Regions from separate parts of the Mesorhizobium sp. M1338 genome, predicted to be linked through region 2. Evidence: predicted binding sites of a transcription regulator. Region 2 holds the regulator's gene; the other holds the start of a gene.

Region 1 (3,413 bases), on a different contig from region 2:
GTTTCGAGGTCGCCCGCGCCGACCCTTCGGTGTCCACCGCCCACAGGCCGTCGGTGCGGCCGGTGGCTTTCGGGCCCTGGCCGTCGGTGGCCACCCACAGGCGACCGGCCGAATCGACCGCGCAATTGTCGGGCATGCCGAACCAGCCATTGGCCGTCGTCGCCGTCGAGAAGGTGGCGCCGACATCGGCCACGGTGGGATCGCCGCATTTCAGCAGCACTTCCCACTTGCCCTTGGCAGCGGCGAAATCGCCGCCATCCTCCGATATTTCGATGATGTGGCCGAAGGCGTTTTCGGCGCGCGGGTTGGCGGCATCGACCTGGTCTGCCTTGCGCTTCGAATTGTTGGTCAGCATGACATAGACCTTGCCGTTGACGGCATTGGGCTGGATGTCTTCGGGGCGGTCCATCTTGGTGGCGCCGAGCAGGTCGGCGGCGCGGCGTGTTTCGATCAGCACGTCGGCCTGGCTGGCAAAGCCGTTTTCGGTCGTCAGCGGCCCCTGGCCGAAGACGATCGGCAGCCATTCGACCGAACCGTCGTCGGCGAACTTCGCGACATGCAGCGTGCCGTCGTCGAGAAGGTCCTTGTTGGCGGCATGGTCGTTCGGATTGAACGCCGCCTTGGTGACGAATTTGTAGACATAATCGAAGCGCTCGTCGTCGCCGAGATAGAAGACGACGCGGCCGTCCTTGGCGACGATCGATTCGGCGCCCTCGTGCTTGAAGCGGCCCATGGCGGTGCGCTTCCTCGGCGTCGAGGTCGGGTCGTTGACATCGACCTCGACGATCCATCCGAAGCGGTTGGCCTCATTGGGCTCCTTGGCGAGGTCGAAACGATCGTAATGCGCGGCCCATTCATACGCGCCTTCGGGAATGCCCAGGCGCTTGTAGTTGGCGGCCTCCTTGTGGCCCTCCGGCAGGTCGCCGGAGAAATAGCCGTGGATGTTCTCCTCGGCCATCACATAGCTGCCCCAGGGCGTGACGCCGCCGGCGCAATTGTTGAGCGTGCCGAAAACCTTGGCGCCGGACGGGTCGGCATTGGTCTTGACGCGGTCGTGGCCGGCGACCGGACCGGACAACGCCATTTCGGTGTTGGAGGTGATGCGGCGGTTGAGCTTTCCGTCGCGCACCACCTGCCATTTGCCCGAGACCTTGCGGATCTCGACGATGGTGCCGCCATGGGCAGCCATCTCGACATCGACCTGCTCCTTCGAGAGCGGTGCGACTTCGGCCGACTTCTTGCCATCCTTTTCGACGATCTTGACGATGCCCGGGAACATGAGATGCGGGTTGGTGTATTCGTGGTTGACGACCAGCAGGCCATGTTCGGCCGAACCGTCGATGGCGATGTAGCCGACATAGTCGTTGTTGTAGCCGAACTGCTTCGCCTGAGCCTGCGCCGACTGTTTCGCCGGGTCGAACTCCGGCGAATCGGCAAACAGCGGATCGCCCCAGCGCAACAGCACATCGGCGTCGTAGCCGGGCGCGACATGGTGCTTGTCGTCGATGCCGGCCTCCAACTCGTCGAACGCGAAGGCCGAGCCTTCCGCAGCCCGGGCTTCGTCGGCGCTGATAAGCGCCAGTGGGCTGACGGTGGCGGCGATGGCCGAGACGGCCAGCGAGCCCTTGAGGAAGCCACGGCGCGAGAACCGCGCGGCGATGACCTCGCCCATGGTGCGGTTGTCGGTGAGGTTGGTGGCCGGGCCGTCGTTTTCCTCGAGCAGGCTGGTGCGGAATCGGGCGTCGGGGGAGCGATGTTCGGTCATTTGGGGCTTGCCTCTGGCTTTGGGGGATGGCTGGAGCGTGTTGCCTGTTTAACCCCTTATATCCGGTCGATCACATTTTCGTGACAGCTCAGGCCGCTTTCAACCGCGTTCCACGATCTCGGCAGCCGACCCCTTTCGCAACGGCGCAATGTGGGGACCAAGGTCCCCGATCAGGCCAAGCAAAGGTCCCTGTTGGCGCGGCATCGGTCGTAGGCCCCCTATGCCAAAGCCGCTATGCCGGCAATGGTCGGCCGCTTGCCAATTTCGGCATCGGCCTGATGAAGAGGAGGACCGGGATGCGCGGATCGATCCCCACCCGCTATCGCCGGCTGACTCTGAGAGCGACATCGGCATTGGCGCTGGCCGTCGTCCCCTATCAACCCGCCTTCCATGGCTCCGCTTCTGGCATCGTTGCCGCGGCCGCGCATGCCAAGGATGGCGGACATGATGGCAGCGGTGGTGGAAGCGGTGGAAGTGCCAGCGGAAACAGCGGCAATTCCGGGCCCGGCGGCGGCGGCGATGGCGCCGGCAACGACCATGGCGGAACCGACAATTCCGGATCCGACAACGGCGGAGCCGGTCATCATGTCAATGCGGCCACTGGCGACAAGGTCGAGGTGGACGGCGACAAGATCAAGGTCGAGCATCCCGATGGCACCACGGAAGAGATCGAGAATGATCGTTTCGAGATGAAGGATGCCCTCGGCCGCACGATCATCGAACGTCCGGCGACGGCGCGCGATTTCAGTCGCCTCCAGGCATTGTGAGGCAAGGCCAGCAGGCAGCGGCCCGGCTTCACAAGTCACCTCCGCCGCCCCCGGCGGAGGTGACTTGATGTCCGGCGTCTGCCGCCGCCAGGCATCGGGAAAGCCAGTTTCCCGATGGCCATCGGCGGTCGCGCCGCCGTTCATACGGCACCTATTAGCACATGTGTAGGACTTTAGTCCAACCTTGCGCTTCCAAAAGTCCTAGGAGACAACCGCAACGGTCGGAGGTCGCTTCCGGGCACCACGTCTTTCGGCGATGTTGGTTGCAACTGCAGCGTTTGAGAGTGGGCGGGCCGGGCTCAATCGACGGAGATCAGGATGCACAGATCGCTCACGACCCGTTGTTGCCGGCTTGCGCTCAAATCCGCGGCTGCGCTGGCGTTGACCATCGCTCCCTATCAGATTGCCTTCGACGGCTCCGTTCCCGGGATTTACGCCGCCAGCGCACAGGCAGAAAAGGGTGGCAATGGCGGTGGCAACAGCGGCGGTGGAAACGGCGGCAACAGCGGTGGCGGCAATGGCGGCAACAGCAGCAGCGGGAATGGCAACAGTGGCAATGCCGGCCAGTCGGGAGCCAACAGAGGTAAGAACGACAATAGCGCGAGCCATGTCAAAGAGGTCGACGTGACAGGCAACAGGATCACAGTCCGGCATCCCGACGGCATAACGGAAAAGATCGAGAATGGTCGTTTCAGGATGGAGGATGCATTCGGTCGCACGATCATCGACCGCCGGGCCACGCCGGCCGATGTCAGCCGTCTCAAGACCTTGTGAAGCTAGCCAACAGGCAACGGCCGGCTTCGCATGTCACCTCCGCCGCCCCCGGCGGAGGTGACCTCGTTTTGCGGCTTAAGACTGGTTCCTGTCGCGGTCGCGCGCCT
Region 2 (3,413 bases):
CAAATGAGCCAGATGTTGTCTCCAGACATGACGATCGCCGCCGAGGCCACCGCCAAGGCCAAGATCGAGGTCAAGAACCTCAACTTCTACTACGGCCAATCGAAGGCGCTGAAGGACATCACGCTGTCCTTGCCGGAGCGCAGCGTCACCGCCTTCATCGGGCCTTCGGGCTGCGGGAAGTCGACGCTGCTGCGCGTCTTCAACCGCATCTATGAGCTTTATCCCAGGCAGACGGCCGACGGTCAGGTGCTGCTCGACGGCCAGAACGTTCTTGACCGCTCGCAGGACCTCAACCTGCTGCGCACCAAGATCGGCATGGTGTTCCAGAAGCCGACGCCATTTCCGATGTCGATCTATGAAAACATCGCTTTCGGCATCAGGCTCTACGAGAAGCTGAGCAAATCCGAGATGGACGGCCGCGTCGAGCAGGCGCTGAAGCGCGCGGCACTCTGGACCGAGGTCAAGGACAAGCTCGACGCCAGCGGCCTCAGCCTCTCAGGCGGCCAGCAGCAGCGGCTCTGCATCGCCCGTACCGTGGCGGTGAAGCCGGAAGTCATCCTGCTCGACGAGCCCGCCTCGGCGCTCGATCCGCTGTCGACCGCCAAGATCGAGGAGCTGATCGACGAGTTGCAAGCCGACTACACGATCGTCATCGTCACCCACAACATGCAGCAGGCGGCGCGCGTGTCGAAGCAGACGGCCTTCATGTATCTGGGCGAGCTGGTCGAGTTCGACCGCACCGAGAAGATCTTCACGTCGCCCCGCGAGAAGCGCACGCAGGACTACATCACCGGCCGCTTCGGCTGAGCTCAGGCATACGAGGAACAGGATCATGAGCGAACACACAGTCGCTTCTTTCGACGAGGATCTCGGTCAGATCAGCAAGCTCATCAGCGACATGGGCGATCTCGCCAGCTCGATGGTCGGCGGTGCGACCAAGGCGCTGTTGAATTCCGACAACGCCTTGGCACAGCGCGTCGTCTCCGACGACGCGATCATGGACGCGCGCCAGCGGGAGCTCGACGACCGCGCCATCACGCTGATCGCCAAGCGGCAGCCGATGGCCGACGATCTGCGCCATGTCGTCGGTTCGATCCGCATGGCCGGCGATCTCGAACGCATCGGCGACCTTGCCAAGAACATCGCCAAGCGCGTCGGCACTGTCGGCCTCAGCGTTACGCCGCGCGACCTTTCGCACTCGATCGATGGAATGGCACAACTGGTGCTGATCCAGGTGCAGGGCGTCATCGAGGAATATGCGGCGCGTGACGCCGCCGCGCTGGCGAAACTGCGTGCCGACGACGAACGCATCGACGTCAAATACACCTCCGTGTTCCGCGAACTTCTCACCTATATGATGGAAGACCCGCGCAACATCACCGCGTGCACGCATCTTTTGTTCTGCGCCAAGAATCTCGAGCGCATCGGCGACCACGTCACCAACATCGCGGAAAATGCCTATTATGTTTTGACCGGCACGCAGCTGCCGGCCAATCGTCCGAAGCAGGACGAGACGACAATGTCCGCGCCGGCGGCATGACGACAGGGGTGACCAGCCGATGATCGCGCCACGCATCATGGTGGTGGAGGACGAGGAGCCGCTAGGCGTGCTGCTCCGTTATAATCTGGAGTCCGAGGGCTATCAGGTCGAGGTGGTGACGCGCGGCGACGAGGCCGAGATCCGGCTGCAGGAGAACGTGCCTGACCTTCTGGTGCTCGACTGGATGGTGCCGGCGGTTTCCGGCATCGAACTCTGCCGACGCCTGCGAATGCGCCCCGAGACCGAGCGGCTGCCGATCATCATGCTGACCGCGCGCGGCGAGGAGAGCGACCGCGTGCGCGGCCTCTCGACCGGCGCCGACGACTATCTGGTCAAGCCTTTCTCGACGCCGGAGTTCATGGCCAGGGTCAAGGCGCTGCTGCGCCGTGCCAAGCCGGAAGTGCTGTCCAGCGTGCTGAAGGTCGGCGACATCGTGCTCGATCGAGAATCGCATCGGGTCTATCGCAAGAAGAGCGAGATCCGGCTCGGGCCGACCGAATTCCGCCTGCTCGAATTCATGATGCGCCATCCCGGCCGCGTGTTCTCGCGCAGCCAGCTGCTCGACAATGTCTGGGGTGAGACGATCTACATCGACGAACGCACGGTGGACGTGCATGTCGGCCGGCTGCGCAAGGCGGTCAACAACGGCCGCATGCCCGACGTCATCCGCACCATTCGAGGTGCAGGCTACGCGATCAGGGAAGATTAATTCCCATCCCATCCCGATAAATCGGAACCCAGGTTCAAGCTCGGTCAGCAGGCGGTCGCCAACGGCCGCGAAGGGTGGAATGTTGCATTCGTCTCATCGGTGGAGAACGAGCATGTGGCGCCCAGGAGCGGTCATCCCATCAGTTTTCGAATGACCGCATTTGGGCCAAGGCGACAGGCGGCTTCTGGCATCCAAAAAGCGATGGCGGACATTCAAGCAGGCGGGATTGAAATCTTTAACCGACCCTTCGCGGTCGTTGCCCGGTCGCAGCGAAACGTCCGCAGCGGAGTGAGCCATGCTGGAATTGATTGTGCGTGGCTAACTGGTCGGTCACTTCACAACTCGATTGCTCTGCGATCTCTCAAACTGCTGTTGTGTCCGGCTGGCCGCGGGAAGAACGGTTCGCGATTAGTCGGTCATAATCGCCATTTTGCCCGTAAAACTCTGCCCTCCAAATCGTGCTCCTTCTAGCGAGGATTGAACTAATGCATTTATCTATATCCGTCAAAGCACGCGACTTTCACATAAATATAGAATTTTATTAAAATTATATTTTTGACGGAGGACGGATTCCTTCTCTTTATTCAGTGTATGTGCGCCGAATGGTCAATATTATCTCGGATCGGATGACGATTCCCTGGAACTATTTCATCCGTTGCAACGTTGCTTGGGAAGCAGTCGCTGGGACTCGTATCGAATGATTTCACCAGGTCGGATACCATGAGGAAGGATTTCTGATGAGCACCGTCGTAAACGCCAAAGGCATCCCTCTTCCCTACACCGGCGCTTCCACTCATTGGTTCTCGGCCACTGGGTCTGGACCGGAACTGCATGGCACCTCCGGCAACGACTCCTTCTGGGGAGACACCGGCGTCAAGGTCACGATCTACGGTGGCGCCGGCGACGACTACTATCACCTCTATTCCACCAACAATAAGGTGGTCGAGGATCCTGGGGCAGGAATCGACACGATCGACACATGGATGAGCTACAAGCTCCCCGACAATTTCGAGAACCTCGTCGTTACCGGCGCCAATCGATATGCGTTCGGAAATGCGTTGGACAACATCATCAAGGGCGGGTCGGGTCATCAGACGCTGGATGGCGGCAAGGGCGACGATGTCCTGATCGGCGGAGACGGCGCCGACACTTTCGCCATCTCTA

Evidence for each region. Region 2 encodes PhoB, which activates phosphate uptake and scavenging genes when phosphate is short. Its sites were predicted from a motif close to TGTCATNNANCTGTCAT; they were not measured.
Region 1: NKH19_RS25595 (PhoX family protein) is a predicted target of PhoB. The motif match lies at 1,835-1,851, and genes of this name have one in related genera.

Annotation. Positions count from the first base shown of each region.
Region 1 is NZ_JAMYLL010000040.1:8,126-11,538, forward strand. Features, by position in the region: gene NKH19_RS25595 (PhoX family protein) at 1-1,765, opposite strand, end outside; gene NKH19_RS25600 (hypothetical protein) at 2,062-2,532, shown strand; gene NKH19_RS25605 (hypothetical protein) at 2,914-3,306, shown strand; gene NKH19_RS25610 (LuxR C-terminal-related transcriptional regulator) at 3,382-3,413, opposite strand, start outside.
Region 2 is NZ_JAMYLL010000003.1:33,359-36,771, reverse strand. Features, by position in the region: gene pstA (phosphate ABC transporter permease PstA) at 1-7, shown strand, start outside; gene pstB (phosphate ABC transporter ATP-binding protein PstB) at 4-807, shown strand; gene phoU (phosphate signaling complex protein PhoU) at 833-1,540, shown strand; gene phoB (phosphate regulon transcriptional regulator PhoB) at 1,560-2,249, shown strand; gene eglC (endo-1,3-1,4-beta-glycanase EglC) at 2,987-3,413, shown strand, end outside.